One region of the Reticulibacter mediterranei genome, then DNA from elsewhere that is predicted to be linked to it. Evidence: a T-box and tRNA genes for the amino acid it is inferred to sense, from the RefSeq annotation. Region 1 holds a T-box; the other regions hold tRNA genes.

Region 1 (7,020 bases):
GAACCAGCGAGACGCCCAGCACTGCCAGAATAACCAGCCCCTCTTCCCAGGGCTGATCCAGCAAGGTGGCATTGAAAAGGCTGCCCAGGTGTTGGATGAAGGTAACAACGACGACGCCAGGAACGATAATCGAAAGAATACCAGGCCACCAGGCGCAGAAACCAGCAAAAAAGCCCATAAATGAGCCGAATGCTTTGTGCGTCCAGAGGTAAATGGAACCTTCACCGGGGAACATCAGGCCCAGTTGTCCGGTAACGATGGCCCCAGGAACCAGGAAGGCGAGAAATCCAAGTATCCAGTAAATATACCCCACGCTTCCTGCGGCTGCGACGCCAGGGGCATTGGTGATGAAGAGAACGATAGCGACAAAGATAGCGACCATGTCGAATGAATTAAGAACCTTTGGGAGAATACCTCCCGCAATACGCTCCGAAGGAAGGACATCTGCACTGTGTACAGATGTTTCTGTTGTTTCCATACGTACTCCTTTTTTTATAAAACAATTGTAGCTCTACATGAGCTACAGAAGGCGACGAAGCATGGAAAGTGGCGATGTAAATGAGGTTATTTATGAAATTTTCAGTATATATCCTTGTATGCCCTCTTGATTTCTTCTTTTTATTCCACAAGGTATGAAATAAGTATTAGACGATATGTATGAATCACTAAATATACCTTCTGGAATCTGGTCTGCCGCCGTTATTTGTTCTTCTGGTGATGAAATAACTACCTGTTTGGCTATCATAGCATATACTTATGCAGTATACAAGAGATTTATTTCTCTCACTTCTACTCACCTTAGCTAACATATGTGTCTTTACTGAAAGAACTACTAGCAAACAAGCTGTTTATTGTTACTTATATAAGTATCGCAAGTAGCTTGCTTTGTAATTACATTAATGTGCTGTTTGCTAAGAATATTTTGTCTGTTTTTTTATGAATTTTTAATAATATTCCTGTTATAATCTTGCCAAACGATCGGAGTTATTTTTCTGAAAGTGTTGAACGTTTTGTCGAGTCTAACCAGGTGAAGGATACTATATATCGGATAATTTTAATATTTTTTGATGGAGAAATGGGAAATGATAACAACTAACGTATCCCCGCTGGGAAGGAGTCCTGAAAAGAGAAAAAGTGATCAGCCGTTAGCATCTGAAGAATATGTGGCAAAGGCGCTACCCCCTATCTTGCGCACAAGAGATATGGTTGCTATTTTTCTAATAGCCATAGTTTTTATTACGAACGCCGCTACCGCAGCCTCGGGGGGGGCCGCGTCTTATATTTATTGGATTCTTGGAGGCATTACTTTTTTTATTCCCAGCGTGATTGCGACTGCCCAACTGGGAGTGCTGTTCCCCTATGAAGGATCTATCTATAACTGGACCTATAGAACGCTCGGCTCCTACTGGGCGTTCTTTGTTGGACTGTGCTGGTGGTTTCCTGTGGTGCTGATTCTGATCAGTGCCTCCGACACCATTGTTACTTATATTCAAGGCTTGAATCCGACATGGTTGACGGAACCCTGGCAGCAGGGCTTGACTATCATGGTCATCTTGATTGTGACTGCATTTCTGGCGACCCGACCAACTCGTGTGGCGCAAAATCTGGTCAATTTTGGAGCCGGTTTGATTCTATGTGCGGTGACTCTGATTGCGGTGGCAGGTATTCGCTGGCTGCTCAGCGGTCATCCATCTGCAACGAGCTTTAACCATCCCGCCGATTGGAGCATTAACGCAGGTAATTTCGCTCTGCTGGGGCTGATTACGTTGGCTTATCTTGGCTCGCAGGTGCCATTGAATATGGGCGGCGAGATGGTCAGGAATGGTGAGGGGGAGAGGCGGAAAAGTATTATCCAGCATTTACAGCTGGGAACGCTACTTGTCTTTGTCTGCTATTTCCTGGCGACGTTTGCCCTGCTCGTGGTAGAAGGCTCGACCAATGGTGCGACCCCGTTCGCGTTGATCGATACAGTGGATAAATCGCTTGGCAAAATCTGGGGCAATATCACGGTGATATGCATTATGGGCGCGTTTTTCTGTGCAGTGGTGATGTACAACGCCTCGTTTACGCGCATTTTGTTTGTGGGGAGCGTCGATAAAAGAGTTCCCACCAATGTGGGAAAGCTCAATAAATATCGTGTGCCCGCTAATGGCGTTATTGTGCAGACTGTCCTGGCGATTGTCTTTACTGCCTTTGCTTTTCTAGTGGTGCCATACACCATCAAGATAAACTCGCCAGCGAACCTTGCCACCATCATCTACAACGTCAGTCTGGCGGTTGTTTCGCTGGTCTGGGCGTTAATAACAAACTTTTTCTATATCGCCCTGTTTAAATTGTTCCTGCGTAACCGGGCGATATTGCGTGAGAAGGCCATTCTTCCCATCCCTGTCTTGTTAACAATCAGCGTTGTTGGTCCAATTAGCTGTGTTGCCACTATCGTTGATTCAGTACTCTATTCCTGGATTCCCAGCCTTGTCCCTAATAGTACATGGACGCTGGTTGTCAGTGGTGTTGTGCTCATTTGCTTTACGCTGGTTGCTGTCGGAAGCATGTTTGCTACTACAGAAGCAGCGTGGCAAAGCTGGACAACATAGCAATTATCGTGGATAATGATACTCGCGTGTATTTCTGAATGATACAGGTTCTTGAAAGTTCTTGAAGGGAGAACATTGAAACGTTTATGAATACTCAAGATGTGATTACATCAGCGCAGCAAGCGAAACTTCGTCTTGTCCGCTTTCAGTATTGCGATAATGGCGGTATTATTCGTGGTAAAGCTACACATATCAGCGGGCTACCCACGCGCATTCACGAGGGAATTGGTCATTGTGTCGTGCTGGCGGCCTGGTCTGGTGTAGAGACAGTGGGAGCGGTAGAAGGAATGGGTCCGGTAGGAGAATACCGTCTCGTGCCTGATCCAGAGACGTTTACTATCCTGCCCTATGTGCCGAATAGTGGTGCAATGTTCTGTGACTGGATTCAACTGGATGGCACGCCCTGGGATGCCGATCCGCGCTATTTCCTTAGACGTATGATTGCCCGTCTCGACAGCGAAGGGATGCGCGCAGAGGCAGCAGCAGAACATGAGTTTTATTTTGCCCGTGAAGAGATGGGCGAATATGTTCCAGCAGATCGTAGCCTCTGTTATAGTACAACTGGCCTGGACGAGCAGGGCGAGGTTATCGACGCCATTCTAGCGGCTCTGGAGGCTCAGGGCGTTGGTATCGAACTGTATCATACAGAGGGTGGACCTTCTCAGCAGGAGCTTTCTTTGCGCCATACCCATGCGTTACGTGCTGCCGATAACATCTGTCGTGCGCGTGAGACGATTCGTGGTGTGGCTCGTAACTTCAATTTGCTGGCGACGGTTGCTCCTAAGCCATTTCTGGATCAGTTTGGCAGCGGTTCCCATATGCACCTGAGCCTCTGGGGAACTGAGAAGAGCGAGCATCCAGGCCGCAATCTGTTCTTTGACCCCAGCCAACGTGGGCATCTGAGCCAGTTGGGTCTCTACTTTATTGGTGGCATTTTGCGCCACGTGCGCGGTCTCGTCGCTCTGACCAATGGTAGCGTCAATTCTTATAGTCGTTTGCAGCCACATTATTGGAGTTCGGCTTATAGTGCCTGGGGCTTCGATAATCGCGAAGGAGCGGTGCGCGTGCCTTCAACCTTCTGGGGTCGGGAGTCAACATCGATCAATCTCGAATGCAAGTTCCCTGACCATAGTGGCAATCCCTATCTGGCGTTGGGCGGCATCATTGCAGCTGGTCTGGATGGTATCAAGAACCGCATCGATCCAGGCGATCCCGTCCAGACTGATCCGGGCGCATTGAGCGAAGAGGAGCGAGAGCGGCGCGGCATTCAGCGCTTCCCAACGTCATTGGAGGAATCCCTTGATGAATTGGAGCGCGATACTGTATTGATGGAGGCGCTCGGCTCAACGCTCTCAACCGCATACATCGCTGTCAAACGCAGCGAGATCGACTTCTTCAAAGACAAAACGCCGCAGGAGGTCGTCAAGCAGCACTTCTATAAGTTCTAAGCGCTGCCTGGACAAGAGGGGATGGTCTCCGTTGAGAGATCTCTCCCCTATGAGCCATCCCGGATATGTTCCCTGTGGCTCTCGCACGCCTCAGCGCCTTCGGCCCTTCGTCCTGGTTGAGGATGATGGTGGCTAGAGGCTGGCCGTGCCAGCCTCTAGCCACCATCATCCTCAACCAGCGAGCCGCTACGCGGCGAGCAATGCAGGCAGAGGTCGCCACAAAACCATCCGGGATGACTCATAGACAAAGTACCTTGCATGAAATGCTTGACACCTTTTGCGTGATAGTGTATTCTTGGGGCAACGAATAGAATACAGCAAACGCGCTGATCAGGATTAGTAAATGTTGGCGGAATCGAGTAGCGAGCCGAGAGAGTGCAAGTCGGCAGATGGAGCCGCATTGAACCCACCTGAGAGCGTCAGTGAGAAACTGACCGGAGAATCCTCACCGTTACCTGGAGGTGCGGTTCATTTGTGACCGCGTGAGTGGAAGTATGTCGTGAGGCGTACTTCAAATAAGGTGGTACCACGAGTAATGATCTCGTCCTTGTAGAAGGGCGAGTTTTTTTATGCTTGCGAAAAGAGGATGTCATGGACAACGAGGAAAAGTACGTCGAGGAAATAGCGGATCAGGAAGATAATTTTTCAAAGTGGTACAACCAGGTGGTGCGCAAGGCGGAGTTAGCTGATTATGCGCCGGTACGTGGCTGTATGATTATTCGACCCTACGGCTATGCCATCTGGGAAAATTTGCAGCGTCTTCTGGATGCACGATTTAAAGAGACCGATGTGGTGAATGCCTACTTCCCTCTGCTTATCCCGCGCAGCTTTTTAGAGCGCGAGGCCGAACATGTGGAGGGGTTCGCGCCGGAGGTTGCCTGGGTGACGCGTGGCGGTGGTGAAGAGCTTGAAGAGCCGCTTGCTATTCGTCCGACCAGCGAGACGATCATCGGCCACACCTACGCCAAATGGATACAGAGCTATCGCGATCTGCCAGTTCTTATCAACCAGTGGAACAATGTGATGCGTTGGGAGAAACGCACAACGCTTTTCTTGCGCACCTCCGAGTTTCTGTGGCAGGAGGGTCATACAGCTCACCGCACGCTCGATGAGGCCGAAGAGCGCACAAAGCAGATGCTAGAGGTCTATCGTGCCTTTGCTGAAGAAGATGCCGCTATTCCAGTGATCGCTGGGCGCAAGAGCGAGAACGAGAAATTTGCTGGCGCGCTGCGCACCTATTCTATCGAGGCGATGATGGGCGATGGCAAGGCGCTCCAGGCTGGCACCAGCCATAATCTCGGCAACAACTTTGCGAAGAGCTTTGATATTCAGTATCTCGATTCCGATGGGCAGCGCAAATACTGTGCAACCACGAGTTGGGGCATGAGCACGCGTATGATCGGTGGTCTCATCATGGTGCATGGCGATAGTTCCGGCCTTATTCTGCCGCCTCGTCTCGCGCCGTATCAGGTCGTCATTGTTCCGATCTGGCGCAAAGAGGCTGAGAAATCAGCGGTGCTTGAGCAGGTGGCGCGAGTTGAGAAGATGCTCAAGGGCAAGGTACGCGTGAAGGTTGATATGAGTGAGAATACTCCGGGCTGGAAATATAACGAATGGGAGATGCGTGGCGTACCTGTGCGCATGGAGATCGGGCCGCGCGACGTGAAGAACAACAGCGTGATGCTGGTGCGCCGCGATAATCGAGCGAAGACGCCGATCTCTGTAGATGCACTCGAAACACATTTGCCAGAATTGTTAGAAGAGGTGCAGCAGGCGCTCTTCCAGCGTGCGGTCGAATTCCGCAAGCAGAATACCTATGCCACTGATAGCTATGATGAGTTCAAGGAGATAATCGCGGAGAAGCGCGGCTTTGTGCGCGTGAAATGGGCCGAAGATAGCGCGGCAGAGCTAGCTATCAAGGAAGAGACGAAAGCAACTCTGCGCGTTATTCCGTTCGATCAGCCAGAGGGCGGCGTGCAAGGGAAGTGTATCTACACCGGAAAACCGGCAACCTGTGAGGCGATCTTCGCGCGAGCCTATTAGAATCTTGTTTGTTGAATAAATGCCGCCTTTTCTCCTCTCTATGTTTAAGGAGGAGAAAAGGCCAGTCAAGAGAGTGCAACCAGAGCAAGCCTGTCCCTGCTTGTATCTTATAGGGTGTTGTAGTCAACAGGCTATGCGTACATGAGAGCGACTTGTCGGATCAACACATATTAAGGAGGGTTCTATCTGTGCGAGTCTCACAATTGCTGACAACGACGCTGCGTGAAGCGCCACGAGATGCCGAGGGAAGCAGCCACGAACTGCTACTACGAGCTGGTTTTATTCGTCAGCTTACCTCTGGCGTCTATAGCTATCTGCCGCTGGGCAATCAGGTGCTGCGTAATATTATGCAGATCGTTCGTGAAGAGATGGATCGTATCGGTGGACAAGAGGTCATACTTCCTGTTCTTCAACCGGAGGAGATCTGGGATCAGCATCCTGCATTTGGTGGGCCTTCGCGCCTGGAACTGTATGGCCCGGTGCTGTTTCGTTTGCGAGATCGCAAGGAGCGTGCAATGGTGATTGCACCAACTCACGAAGAGGCGTCGGCTCTGCTAGCAAAAGAATTTCTACGCAGTTATCGTGATCTGCCCCAGTTGCTGTATCAGTTTCAGGTCAAACTGCGAGACGAGCCACGCCCACGCGGTGGGCTGCTACGTGTGCGCGAGTTTCTGATGAAAGATCTCTATAGCTTTGATGCCGATCAAGCGGGATTGGATCGCAGCTTTGAGCGGGTGAAAGCTGCTTATCAAGCCATCTTCTTGCGTTGTGAACTGGCTTTTCTGGGCGTGCAGGCCGATAGTGGCGCGATTGGCGGAAAGGAGTCGCTGGAGTTTGTGGCCCTCACCGAGGCAGGCGAAGATACGATATTAAAGTGCGTCAATTGCGATTACGCGGCCAATCAAGAGAAAGCGGAGTTTGTGCGCACGGCTCTG
Region 2 (7,020 bases), 2.5 Mb from region 1:
AGGTCTTGAGGTATCGGGGCATATCGCAGCCCTGGGTGAAGGTGTCCAGGGATTGCGCGTGGGTCAGCCGGTTGCTGCATTTACGTATGTTGGTGGCTATGCAGAAATCGCGCTGGCTCAGGCTGCTTTTACCTTCCCATTGGACGGCTATGATATCGATCTCACAACCGCAGCAGGCTTTCCAATCATCGTGCCAACCGCCTACGATATGCTGGTTCGTACCGCGCGTCTCCAACAGGGAGAAACAGTGCTGGTTCATGCAGCCTCCGGCGGCGTTGGCAGCATTGCGGGGCAGATCGCACGTCATCTGGGAGCTGGGCAGGTGATCGGTACGGTCAGCAATCCCAACAAAGCAGCATATGCCAGAGCGTTTGGCTACGATCATGTATTCCTCTATGATGAGTTTCTGCAAGATGTACGCGACATAACCAATGGGCGCGGCGTCGATGTCGTACTGGAAGCACTGGGAGAACCGATCCGTAGCCAGAGCCTCTCGCTGCTTGCTCCATTCGGACGGCTAGTGGTCTTTGGCAGTACTGGCGGCAGCGTTGATAAGCCGTTTACATTACCAGAAAATCCGGGCGAGTTTTTAAGGGAGAACAAAGCGATTATGGGCTACAGTATTGGCAAGCTGGCACAATCCGCTCCTCATCTTGTTGCGCAAACTGCACGCGATGCGCTTACACTGATTGCAAATAAGCATATCCGTATCGACATCACCGACGTTCTTCCCCTGGAGCAAGCCGCGGAAGCACATCGCCGCCTCGAATCCAGAGCGACAACTGGCAAGCTGCTATTACGCATCCAATAGTCGATATCGCTTATCCCTCAACGCTTTTCTGAAAGGCGAGGCAGATAAACGCGACCTGCGTTCTCAACGATTGAATTGTGCTCATAGCCCTTCTTGCCTCGTCGGAGAGGTGCCAGTAGTTCGGCGTCATCATCACCAACTGCTGCACCTCTTCTCGCTTCAAATCCAGTTCATAGCTCACGGGAACGGCTTCAAGCAATGTAAAATACGGCGCAAACTGTTCAACGATGTGTTGCTGTTTGTTCTCCTCGATCTGCAATAAAGGGAGCGTAGAGCGCAATTGCGCCATATGTTCAGCACCCGGAATCACCACAATTAGCCTGCCAGCTGGCATCATAACGCGCGCAAACTCAGCAGGATTGCGTGGGGCAAAGATATTGAGCAACACGTGAATGCTCTCGTCAGCAATCACCAGACGCTCTTTGAGGTTCGCCACCACAAAACTTGCGCATGGATACCGTTTGGCAGCCATCCTGATCGCATCTTTCGCTACATCAAGGCCCAACAAACACAACTGTTCCTGTTGAGATAAGCTCTGTTGCAAACGCCCCAGATAATAGCCCTCGCCACAGCCCGCGTCCAGCACATTGATAGGCGATGCATGCTCACGGAGATAAGCAGAGACGAGCGTATTCAACGTATCGGCAAGGGGTTGATAAAAGCCGCGTTCCAGGAAGCTCCGACGCGCCTGCACCATCTCCTTTGTATCGCCCGCTTGCTTCTTGCGCAACAGATTGACGTACCCCTCTCTCGCAATATCGAAGGTATGAGAACGAGCACATCTCAGAGTAGCTCCTTCGTGCTCCAGATGAGCATGACAAACGGGACAACGCAGAAGATGAAGGCAATGCATATGCTGGCAACCTCTATCGGCAGGATTTTCTTTCCCATTATAACTCAATGATGAAGATGAACGAAATAACTTGGTGATGTACGGTGTAGTCGAGCGATTTATCGCGGTGAAGCAGCCTGTGGCACGGTTGGAACCACCGCGATAAATCGCTCGACTACAACAGCTTGAATCAAAACGCAATAAATTGGCAGGTTACATTCGTCCTTTCACCGCTGTTCGTCTTCTGCTAGAATACGTACGACCCGATGACGTAAAAGTCAGGAGCATATCATATTACCTGCGCCATTATGTTACAATGAACGCACCTGTCAAAAAAGTTGCTATAAAAGGAATGAACGATGGAGTATGCTGTCCTGGGCGGCGGAGCGCTGGGCCTCATGGCTGCCTATCGGCTCGCACAGGCGGGCCAGTCAGTGATTGTATTTGAGCAAGAGAAGATAGCGGGAGGTCTTGCCTCCGGCTTTCAAGTTGGTGGCACATGGCTGGAAAAGTTCTACCATCATATCTTCCGCTCCGACAAAAAGATCATCCAGATGATCGAAGAACTGGGGCTGGGAGACCGCCTGGAGTGGCTGCGCCCCCGCACCGTTAGCCTGATCGGTGGAGAGATTCACCAGCTAGACTCGCCCCTCACGCTACTTACCTTCAAGCCCTGGCGCATCGATGAACGCCTGCGCGTTGCTGCCGTCCTCTCCTTCCTCAAAGTGGTCCCTCCATCCTTGCTAGAAGGGCAGACAGCTGGACCCTGGTTGCGCCGCTGGCTCGGTCAGCGTCCTTACGAAAACTTCTTTGAGCCACTCTTTATCGGCAAATTTGGTGCCTTGCACGATCAGATCGCTCTCCCCTGGTTCTGGGCACGCTTTCATGATCGCACAACTCAGCTCGGCTATCTATGTGGTGGCTTCCAGCTCTTCTATGAGCGATTGGTAGAGCGCATCACCGAGCTAGGCGGCAAAGTGCTGCTGGGAACACGCGTGGAAAAAGTTGAGCAGGAGAACGGTCGCTGGCGTGTCGAGAGCAGCCAGGGCACCTGGAGCTTCGATCAGGTGATCTCAACCTTCCCAACGCACCTCACCTGCCGCCTCATACCAGCGCTACCCCAGGACTATCGCGCACAATACGAATGGGGACAGGCATATGGCGCGCACTGCCTGATCCTGGCCCTGGATCGTTCTGTCACCGATAGCTACTGGATCAACATTTGCGACCGGGGCTATCCCTTCACCGGCCTCTTTGAGCATACCAACTTCCGCTCACCGAGCGAATATGGTGGACACCACCTGCTCTATCTTGGCAGCTACCGTCCAATGGACGATCCACTCTTTACAATGAGCAAAGAAGAAGTAATGGCCGAGTACTTCCCGGCGCTAAAACGGATCGTGCCTGCGTTCGATCCTGCCTGGATACAGGAAAGTTGGACATTCAAAGCAGCGTACGCTCAACCCATCGTGACCACCGACTATCGCGATCACATTCCTCCGCTTGAGACGCCGCTTGAGAACTTATGGCTCGCCAATATGTTCCAGGTATACCCGCATGATCGCGGTCAGAACTACTCGCTCGATCTGGCGGAACAAGTAGTTCAACGCGCATTACAAAAAGAGAAGTAAAGTTGTAGTCGAGCGATTTATCGCGGGGATCGTGCAACAAGCTTCCCCGCGATAAATCGCTCGACTACAACTTTAGGAGCGATTGAAGTCATTAGTGAAGATGTTTAGCCGCCCATCATCTGCTTCATCGGTACAGGATTTGAACCATCGGGATTGTTCACCGAAATCATCGTCAGCATACCGCCAGGATATTCACCATTATTGGTATTCATCTGCTCCGCATGATCGTGGAACATAAAACGACCAGCCATACCCAGTTTCATGATAATATCATAACGCTCAGCCGGACCAATTGAGATGGTATCTTTATAATACGGTGAGTCGAGTTTACGGCCATCAGAGCCAATCACCAGGAAGTGAAACCCGTGTGTATGAATTGAATGCACGACATAGCCGGTATTGATCAAACGCACCAGCACGGTCTGTCCCACCGTCGCGTTAACATTATCATTGGGGTCTGCCATTGTATCGGGCCAGTATTTACCATTGATAAAAAAGTAATTGGGCTTATATTGCGTCCAGTTAGGATCAACGCCGCCCCCTGTATGCAGAGCATCGTAGTCCTTCTGGTGCATATCGCTATCCATATCGCTCAAGACAAAGGTATATTCTTTATCAAATTTTGGTGTGCCGGAGTATGCAACATTGGCCTGCCCTTTTGGACGAATAATCAGTGCTCCATACATACCCATCTGAATATGCTCAGCCGCACTTTCATGACAATGATACCAGTACGTCCCGGCATATTGCGCCACAAAGTGATAAGTATATTTTGTACCGGGCAACACAGAATGACCTCCCGGAGCAGTCATTGGATCACCATCCATCGCAGGCGGCAGGTCGAGTCCATGCAGGTGAATGGTATGTCCGTCGCCTTCGGGATTCGTCGTTGTTTTGGTTGGATCTTGATCGTTGTTCAGTGTGATATTGACCGTGTCTCCCTGATCGACAATAATTGGGGGGCCAGGGATCTTGGCTGGCCCCTTTGGATCATCCGTATAACCAAAGGCCCAGAACTTTTGTCCATCTGGCGTCTTAATCCAGGTGCTGCGTACATATAAAGTAAAATTCCGTGTTTTGCCAGTAGCGGCGGCGGGGGCAGCTCCATCATTTACAGCAGGAGCTGTAATCGGTGCTGTCTGAGCCTGCGTCTGGTTGACATCCAGCGCGCCCTCACGAATAAAAACACCTATCAGACCAACGATCAGTAACGCAATAACGATAAGGAGTGTTGCAACAATCCTTTCTGGTCGTACACCCTTCATCATAATAACCCCCTCTTTTTTCAGCATGCATAGTGTTTTTCCCATTCAAGACTGGAAATAAGGCCAGTAAAGCCATATTCCGTCCTCCCTGAAGTCTCCAATAGAAAAGTTGATCATAGTGGCTATGCTTAATAATGCAATATAACCCATAAGGTCTGATCTGTATAGCGCCAAATGTTTACAAATCAGACGCAAAGCATATAGAAATACTTGTATGTGGTAAACGTTTCTACACCGGGGTTTTTGGACTTTAATCTGATCCATTTTGAGAATTGTGAAGAGGGTCACAAAACGAGGAAATTTCAAAAAACTTGCCTGAAATCCCTGCACACCTATTGTCAAACATTGGTTGGTTATGCTATACTAGGCGTGAGAACAGTAGAGCGTGGTTACGCTCCAACAGATGGCGTCTCTCAATCAAGAGAAGAGCGTTCTCTGGCTGGCTCAAACGAGTAAGTGCAAGTGGTCGTCGTAGGGACAATTGCAACGCATTTGCGTTTGTAAAGAGACATTGCATGGTATCAATCGGGGTGTAGCGCAGGTGGCTAGCGCGCAGCGTTCGGGACGCTGAGGTCGGAGGTTCAAGTCCTCTCACCCCGACCAGGACGGGAATCAGACAGGATAATGATAACATCAGCCAAAAGCTGAATATCTCATCTGAGTTTGAAACCCTATCATTTTTTACAGGCCAGGAGTTATCGAATGCAGGAACGTCGGATGCTCTTACAACAAGAACATCATCTGATACTTCCATTTACCAGTACTGTCTTACCAGGAAAGCGGCTGCTGGTCTATGGAGATCTTCCTGCTGGCTCCTCGTGGCCTGCCTCCCCTGGGCATGCAAGATATCTCCACGATCCTTACTCACGTGTTCGTCGCAGGCGGCGGTAGAAGCAGAGAAGCGGGAGAAACGAGCGTTTCCGCTCCTTGTATTCTCTCTCCTCTTCCTCGCTGTCTGCACCTGTTACCGGCTTTGACAGAGGGGAAAGGACACTTTCATGCCAGTTCTTGTATTGAATTCCTCATTACAGCCTCTCTCGGTCATCCCTGAACGCCGTCTCATCGTGCTTCTTTCTAAACAGAAAGTCACCTTCGTCGATGAACGGGTCCGCACTTTGATCGAGGAAAGCATCACGGCTCGCCGTCTTGAGCTTGAACGCCCGGTAATTGTGCAGTTGCTTGCCAATGTTCGCGTACCCAGGGTTGCCCTGCAAGCCACGCGCTCCAATATCCTGTTGCGCGATGAGGAAACCTGCCAGTATTGCGGCAAACGCACCCGCGAACTGACCCTCGATCATATCATTCCTCGCTCGCGCGGAGGACAAAGCACCTGGGAGAATCTCGTAGCTTGCTGCAAACCCTGCAATGGCAAGAAAGGCAACCGCTTGCTCAAAGAGGTAAACATGCGCTTGTTACGTCAACCACATCCTCTGACGCAAGAGTATGCTGGCTTCTTCCTGCTTCGCTACCCCAAATTGCGCGAAGCTTATGAAGAATTTATCATGAGCGCTCACGGCGGACACGCTCAAATTATGAGTGCATAACCTGGACAATCGTGGAGGTGCTGCTCACTTCCACGATTGCATCCATTCGCCCCTCCTCATACGTATTCTCTAGTAGAATAAGCTGTAGTAGATAAACTGTAGCAAGCTCCCAAACGTAATAAAAGGAGGTGTTCCCTCGATAACTAAAGAGGCCGAGTCCGACTATAAGCTACGTCCTTCCTATCTCTGGCTCCTGTGTAATAAAATCTGGTGCCAATGCGTTATTATATATAGATGAGATTCGTCCTTATCGTACTTCGTTCTGGTATCGCGGCGCTGTTTTTGCTGTCTACCAGGAAAAGGTGGTTGCATGATCGAACAAACATTATCGTCTGACCTTTCTATCCGTCCATCGGCAGGGACAACATATCTTTGCTTGCATGGACACTTTTATCAGCCACCGCGTGAAGATCCTTTTACCCACATCCTTCCTATTGAACCAGGTGCTACCCCTTTTGCTAACTTTAATGAAAAAATTACCTCAGAATGTTATCGTCCCAATGTAGAAGAAGGCAATTTTGAGGCGATCAGTTATGATATGGGGCCAACGCTCGCTGCCTGGTTGGAAAAAGCTTATCCCGATGTCTATCAGGGGATTCTCCGGGCCGACCAGCTTCATCGCGCGCGCTATGGCGTTGGCAATGCGCTGGCCCAGGCGTACAATCACACGATCCTTCCCCTGGCGACGACGCGTGACAAGTGGACGCAAATTCTCTGGGGATTGCAAGATTTCCGTCATCGTTACGGTCATGATGCACATGGCATGTGGTTGGCAGAAACGGCGGTTGACCTGGAGAGTCTGGATATCCTGGCCCAATGTGGCATTACCTATACGGTTCTCGCCCCCTGGCAGGCGGCCGAGGCTATCGACCCGACCGAACCATATATCCTGCCGCTAAAAGATGGGCGCAGCATCACCGTTTTCTTCTATAACGCG
Region 3 (7,020 bases), 2.6 Mb from region 1:
GACGGCTATGCAGCCCGAGTCGGGCTTCTCAGTTGGTTGGCGTAAAAAGTCCATCATAATTGTGTCGGGGCAGGTGTCGGTATAAAAGACGCCGTGACCGGTGGCCGGGAACTGATAGAAGAAGCTGTTGCTGAGCGTCGTCTGAGCCGCCTTGCCGTTGGAGGGAGGCGTGATCGGATCGTATTCGCCCGAAAGAATCAGTGTTGGCAAAGAACTTGTCACGGGTTGCTTTTGTACCGATGGCACTGGCTTCTGACCCCAGATCTGACAGACATCATAGCTATCCTGAATATTTGCCAGCAGGCCGGCGCGAATCTCCGGGCGTGCCACATTTGCCGCGTTTACCAGATCCTGCGGTTTCAAGAACGCCAGATCTTCTCCGCATTCGACGGAATAATACATGCCATAGCTGATGCCGCCCGAATATTCGACGTAGCCATAGTATTGTGAGATCAGCTTGTAGTTTCCCTCGTTGATCTGCATGATAACTGAAGGCAACAGGGGAATGAGGCGGGTGATATATTGTGCGCCGAACAGCCAACTTGCCAGTCCATCGCCGCTGAGTTGAACTGGGCCATACTGTGCGTCCTGGAACGAGATGGGATGGGCATTCATACGCGTCACCAGCTTGTAAAAGATATCTTCAACCTGGGGATTGGCGGTGTTGCAATGCGCGTTTATCTGGCAACCATGAAAGAGGACATCGAAGGCGTGCTGAGTGACGGCGGGAAGGGCAGTAAAGAGATTGCTTTGGGTCGGGACGGTTGAGTCCAGAATGACGCTACGGATATCGCCGGGGAAGAGGCGCATCACAGTGAGCGCAAGGCGCGTGCCGTAGGAGACGCCATACAGGTTGACCTGCTTATAGCCAAGCGCGCCGATCAGATCGTGTACATCGGTGGCGTTGGCAATCGTGGTGTACATATTGAGATCGATCCCGGATTTTGTCAGGCGGTCGCGGCACTTCTGGGCGGCCTGCACATATAACTTATTCTCCTGAGTGTTTGTTAACGTCTCGTTGGCTGTGCTGTTTTCGAGATTGGTGAACTCGGAACAATCGAGGGCGGGACGTGAGTATCCGGTGCCGCGCTGGTCTAGCAGGATCAGGTCATGGCTCAATGTGATGCGCCGCAGATTGCCGGATGTGATATATGGTCCAAAGTCTGAGAGGACGCCACCGCCGGGGCCACCGGTCAGATAGAAGTCGGGAATGCTGGAAGCATCGTTGCCTGAGCCTTTAAAGATAGCGACGGCGAGTTGAATGGTTTTTCCATGCGGTTGATCGCGATTTTCAGGGACGGTCAGGAAGCCACAGGTGACATCTTTCCCTTCAGTAATGCCGCTAGCAGGAGTAAAGGGGCAGGAGGTGGCGTGATAGCTCACTTTATAGGTTGGTGTGGGTATAGCTTTTGCTGTGGCGGTGGCTTGCATATGGGCGGTTTGAGTGGCGTTTTGCTGGCGATAGAAAAGCAGGCCAGAGGTGGCGGCTGTAATGACCAGAACGACGCCCAGGATGCCAGCTGCCATGTAGACCCATTTCATGCTTGGTGGCTGTGGCGGTGTTGGTCGCGGGACTGGATGTGGCAGAAATGGCGATGGAGTGAGAGGTGGGCGCTGCCCTGGAACTGCACCATTCGCGGGAGGATATGGCGGGTACATCATTTCGCCGCGTGCTGGTGGTATGCCAGGGCGGGCCTGCTGCCCGTTATTTCCCGGTCGGACAGGAGGTGCGTATTCGCGATATGGAATGTTGGCATCTATCAATGTATAATCGGGAAAGTCATCATATTGTATATTGCTATTATTGGTATCATTATTATCCGCCATCGGGAACCGACCTTTCATCCTGCATTAACGAGGTATCCGCATGTACATACCTATTTTATAACTTGCTCATATGATGTATCGCTATTAACCAGATCACATAGTACTACCGTAGAAAACTCTAGTTTGATCTCTCAGATGGATAGACGAAGCCTGGTTACGTAATCTGGCCGCAACCTCTTGCGTTAATAGCCCAAGAACGCCTGTAAATCCGGCTCAGATTGTTTGCTGAGCAGGAACTACCTACCTATTTGTAGCTATTGTCAGGATACCGTATTTGAGCGATACTAGCAACGGAGCCAGAGTGGAATTGTCTTGATGAGCGGATACATCCGATGTGGAAAGCATTTCTGAAAGAGGAAAAAAACTCTTGACGAGTTGCTTTGTATCTGCTATACTGAGTTCATTCTAAGAACGGCGGGGTGTAGCGCAGCCCGGTAGCGCACTTCAATGGGGTTGAAGTGGTCGGAGGTTCAAATCCTCTCACCCCGACTCAGCATAAGGCGGAAAGCTGGTATATAAATTGGCTTTCCGCCTTGTTTTTATGTCTTCAATCAACCCCATCCTCAAAACATGACCCATGAGTACAAATCATTATTTCTTGATCGCAGTAATCAGCGTCGCGCCCGGTGTCAGCAAGCGGTGGGCGCGGACTCGTTCCATGCCTGCTTGCTCTAGCCAGGTGCGGATGGTGGCGAAGGGGTAGCAGGTGCCACCTACGGTTGTCATCGTCAGGGCCATGAATTGCACCATAAGCGAGGCCAGGCGGGAACCGTGTGTCTGATCCGTCACCTGGTCCACAAATACTAGCATACCGCCTGGCCTGAGCCTCTCCGCAACCTTTTTTAAGATCATCGCGTTTAGTTCTGCTGGCAAAAGATGGGCGATGTGAAAATAGAGCGCCACATCGAAGGTGTGGGAGAAGAGCGTCGAGAAATCATCTTTGACAATATCGCCACAGACGAAGCTCATATGGTCGGTCATGTTCGTCTGTTTTGCGGTCCGCTGTCCAGCCTGGATACCGGCCTGGATATCGAGAATCGTAGAGTGCAGCGCGGGATATTTGCGGCAGAACAGGACGCTATAGCCTGCATGCGAGCCGCCCACATCGAGCAGTTGAGTGGAACCAGTTGGGAGACCAACGCGATAGGCGACCTCTGCGCCGAGCGTCGTTGCCAGAGATGCGAGACCGGCGTAGTGACGTGCCAGTAAGCGCTGCATCTCCGGTGTGCTAGCATCCTCTTCATAGGGCATACGCATAGCCTGGGCGTTCGTATGGATGACTTTATCGACGTGATCCCAGATGGCGATGATATCCTGGCTATGGACGATGTAAGGCGCAACATTCATAGGTGAGGAGCTGGTAAGCCAGCGCTGAGACAGGCGGGTGTTGGCATAGCAGTTGCGATGGTAGCGCAGATAGCCTGCCGAAACGAGGATGTGCAGCAATAGCTGGAGACCCTGGGGATGACATTGGAGCCGCTCAGCTAAGGTGTCCAGAGGCAGCGGGCCACGACTAAGCGTGTCAAAGAGGTCCAGTTCGCAGGCCGTGATGAGCATACGGGCGATGCCTGGGGCAAGCGGAGTGTCGAAGAGCGGGACGGGCAGGAGATTGAAGCGCGACAAGAGATATTCAAGCGGGGTAAGACGTAGTGGCACTATGTGTCCGCCTTTCATGAACTCAGAGCACTGATCAGCCAGCCAGCAGCCAGCACGAGACAGGTGAGTACAACAATATAGAAATAGGTTTTGCGCGTTTTCAGCGGCTTGCGGGGACCGGAAACGATCAGCAGTGCGCCTATCGCAACGCAGACGAGCAGCAATGTCGGCAGCAGCACCCAGAGTTGAGCGGGAACGATCTGTATCAGGGCCAGCAGACCGACCAGCAGCGCCGCCAGAAAGAGCAGCACAGGACAGAGAAGAAACGTATTTTTGACGCCCAACACTACAGCCAGCGTGTGCGCACCACTGGCCGTGTCCTCCTCGATATCGGGGAGCGAATTTGCCAGATTTAAAGCCACTCCCAGCAGCGCGGCAACTGGCACCAGCCAGAGGACGAACGGTATTATACGACCGACGCCGACAAAGGCATAGAGTGGAATGAGTGGAATAGCCAGCGCGAAGACGATGCCGCTCAGTGGCGTGGACTTCAGGCCCAGATTATAGCCCTGACCCAGCGCGAGATAGAGCAGAGAGATGAGCAGAGCTAGTGTGGGCAGCGGCAGCAGAAGCACAACCATCACGACCATTAATAGGATGCCAGCTATCAGTGCCTCTCGTGGACGCACCAGACCGAGCGGGAGCGGTTTGTGCTTCTTGCTCGATGTGTCGCGCTGGCGATCACAATAATCATTGAGAATGGCGATAGAAAGCTGCATTGTTGTATGTGCTGCAACGACGAGAGCAAGCGTACTCCACACAAGATGCGGCCAGGCGGCGAGCAGTGCAATGGCTGTAACCGCTAGAATGTGAAATAGCACTGGTCCGGGATGGCAGAGCAGATAGAAGCCATAGAGTAGATCGGGCAAGCGACGTTTTTTAGCAATCTCCACAGTATGCGCTCCTCTCTGAAAACGGATTTGTGCGTTACCAGACGGGCAGACGATCCATCATTGCTTTCAACCACATGTTGCGCATCTCGCTGCCAGCCAGCACCAGTGTAATCCAGATACCGAGGATGGTACCAATGACCCAGAAAAAGAGCATGAGTGTATTGCTATTCAAGCTCAAAAGCAGTTTCCAGCCGTCGAGCAGAACCGGCGAAACGCCATCATGTCTAGTGGCGAGAGAGATGAGAGAACTAAAAGCAGGCTGCTGGATAAAGATCCCAAAAGTGGTCATGGTAGCGAGTACCACAACGGCCACCAGTTCTGGCAAAGAGGGGCGGAAGAGGACGAAAACAGGTTCTTTACGAGCCTGTTCCGCTGCACGTTCAGCAGCACGCTTTGTTGTTAAAGCCACGCGGCGCATAATGTTTGCGGTCAGGTCGGGAGGCTCTTTCACGGACTCAAGATTAGTGAGGGCATGATCAATCGTCTCAAGAAGGATGAGTTCGTGTCGGCAGGCGGCGCAATCGGAGAGATGGTTCTCCAGTGCGCGCATCTGTTTCAGCGGGAGCTGCTGATCAATATAGAATTGTAACAAATGAATGGCTCTCGAACAGCGCATACTAACCTCTCGTTTTCCATTCCTGCTCAAATGTCTCCAGACGCTCTTTGAGTAGATTGCGTGCGCGAAATAGATGAGTTTTGATTGTACCGATGGGGATAGTTAAAATTTCGGCCATCTCCTCGTAAGTCATTTCTTGTAGATGCCTCAATACTAAGACGACACGGTACTTGGCAGGCAACATAGAGAGGTGTTCGCGGACAAGATTTTGATAATCGTGTATCTCTAATACTGTACTGGCCCGTTCTTCCTTGTCGGCATGATCCAGCAGGTGCTCGGCCTGTATTGCGGCATTTAAAGCCTTATCTTTTTTGCGCTGTTCAAGTTGTTTGAGACAGCAATTATAAGCGATACGATAAAGCCAGGTAGAGAAGCGAGCATCACCACGAAAGGAGGACAGACCCTGCCAGGCGGCAAGAAACGTCTCCTGGGTTACTTCATTTGCTTCTTCATATTGTTGAAGCATGCGAAAGACCAAATTGAAAACGCGGCGTTGGTGACGCTGCACCAGTTGGGCAAATGCATCTTGATCTCCCCCCTGGCTTGCAACTACAAGCTCTGCATCGTTTTCATCAGCAGAGGTGGTGGCAATATTTGGAATTGGTATTCCTATGCTATGCGGCGGCTGCAACAGGTACTCACTCATAGTAAAATATTAGAGAACAATATCGGGGAGAAAGTTTCACCAAATTGGCGAAACATCTCGTGTACCAGACGTATCTTATCATAGAGTAATTGTACAAGCAAAGAGGTATGCCGAATGACTCCCCAATTTATAGTTATCTTGATCGGCTGGCTAATCGCGTTGGCGATCTTTTTCGGTTTTATTGTGCTATTGCGCTATCTGCATCATAGAGAGCGTATGGCCCTGATTACTTCTGGCATCAATCCAGCGGAATTGGCACAGAAGCGAAGGCGCAACAGGGGATTGTTGCGTGCTGGATTGATTACAGGCATGGTGGGGCTGGCTCTAACGGTGGGCCTCTATCCGCTTGGCTTTTTACTCCCTTCAGCATTTACCGCAGCCCCTTTCCATCTTGGCCCCTGGCTGCTCCCCGGTTTGATTCCGTTAGGAGTAGGGGCCGCATTGATCGTGAGCTATTACCTGGAACAAAACAATCCGAATCCGCCCGAAGAAGGCAAGGAACCCGATGAAGAGAGAGTGATCCCTATCCAGGATCATCGTAACAAGGAGCGTCAGGAGCGATCATGAAAGCTGCCGTGTGTTATGAACTTGGTCAACCATTACGGGTTGACGACATTGAGATTGATGCCCCGCAGCGGGGAGAGGTAAAAGTGCGTGTGGTCGCCGTAGCCATCTGCCACAGCGACATTCACCATATTCGCGGCGATTGGGGCGCGCAATTGCCCGTCGTGGTTGGTCACGAAGCGGCGGGCGTGGTTGAGGAGGTTGGTGAAAACGTCACGCTCGCCCAGGTAGGTGATCGTGTCATTATTTCTTTGCTGCGCTCGTGTGGCCGCTGCTTCTACTGTACAACTGGACTCCCCAATCATTGCAGTGGCAACTTTGCCCTCAGCACCGAAAGCCGTTTGCATACCCAAGAGGGAGACATCGTATATCAAGGGATCAGCACGGGCGCTTTTGCAGAATACGTGGTGGTCGATCAATCACAGGTGGTGCAGGTTCCTGCTGATTTGTCGTTGGATCGTGCGGCGCTGCTGGCCTGTGGTGTGATTACTGGTCTGGGTGCGGTTGTCAATACGGCACAGGTCAGGCCGGGCAGTAGTGTAGTTGTCATTGGTGCCGGAGGCGTTGGTCTCAATGCAGTACAGGGAGCAGTTTTAGCGGGAGCCAGTCGTATTATCGCCATCGATCTCATTGAGCGCAAACTGGAGGCCGCCAAACTATTTGGCGCGACAGATACATTTAACGCGAGACAGGAAGAGTTGCCAGCGTTAATTAAAGGGTTAACAGGTGGACGCGGTGCCGATTACGTGCTTGTCACAGTTGGCAGCACGGCGGCAATTGCACAAGGCATCCCGTTGCTGCGACGAGCTGGTACACTG

What was found. A T-box is a leader RNA that pairs with one kind of tRNA and senses whether it is charged. The one in region 1 lies ahead of proS (proline--tRNA ligase), so its partner is inferred to be a tRNA-Pro.
Region 2: it encodes a tRNA-Pro, which carries the amino acid that the T-box ahead of proS (proline--tRNA ligase) is inferred to sense. The anticodon was not compared.
Region 3: it encodes a tRNA-Pro, which carries the amino acid that the T-box ahead of proS (proline--tRNA ligase) is inferred to sense. The anticodon was not compared.

What each region holds. Positions count from the first base shown of each region.
Region 1 covers NZ_BNJK01000001.1:2,273,519-2,280,538, reverse strand. The annotation lists gene K3T83_RS09760 (APC family permease) at 1-478, opposite strand, end outside; gene K3T83_RS09755 (APC family permease) at 1,083-2,594, shown strand; gene K3T83_RS09750 (glutamine synthetase family protein) at 2,681-4,042, shown strand; T-box leader at 4,360-4,594, shown strand; gene proS (proline--tRNA ligase) at 4,634-6,085, shown strand; gene K3T83_RS09740 (proline--tRNA ligase) at 6,274-7,020, shown strand, end outside.
Region 2 covers NZ_BNJK01000001.1:4,777,537-4,784,556, reverse strand. The annotation lists gene K3T83_RS20595 (quinone oxidoreductase family protein) at 1-811, shown strand, start outside; gene K3T83_RS20590 (methyltransferase domain-containing protein) at 822-1,541, opposite strand; partial or broken gene K3T83_RS57940 (putative RNA methyltransferase) at 1,551-1,664, opposite strand; gene K3T83_RS20585 (NAD(P)/FAD-dependent oxidoreductase) at 2,003-3,274, shown strand; gene K3T83_RS20580 (multicopper oxidase family protein) at 3,379-4,542, opposite strand; tRNA gene K3T83_RS20575 (tRNA-Pro) at 5,066-5,142, shown strand; gene K3T83_RS20570 (hypothetical protein) at 5,242-5,430, shown strand; gene K3T83_RS20565 (HNH endonuclease) at 5,538-6,083, shown strand; gene K3T83_RS20560 (DUF3536 domain-containing protein) at 6,394-7,020, shown strand, end outside.
Region 3 covers NZ_BNJK01000001.1:4,824,163-4,831,182, forward strand. The annotation lists gene K3T83_RS20770 (alpha/beta hydrolase) at 1-1,827, opposite strand, end outside; tRNA gene K3T83_RS20775 (tRNA-Pro) at 2,243-2,316, shown strand; gene K3T83_RS20780 (class I SAM-dependent methyltransferase) at 2,419-3,483, opposite strand; gene K3T83_RS20785 (UbiA family prenyltransferase) at 3,498-4,376, opposite strand; gene K3T83_RS20790 (anti-sigma factor family protein) at 4,411-4,992, opposite strand; gene K3T83_RS20795 (RNA polymerase sigma factor) at 4,994-5,623, opposite strand; gene K3T83_RS20800 (DUF6249 domain-containing protein) at 5,753-6,205, shown strand; gene K3T83_RS20805 (Zn-dependent alcohol dehydrogenase) at 6,202-7,020, shown strand, end outside.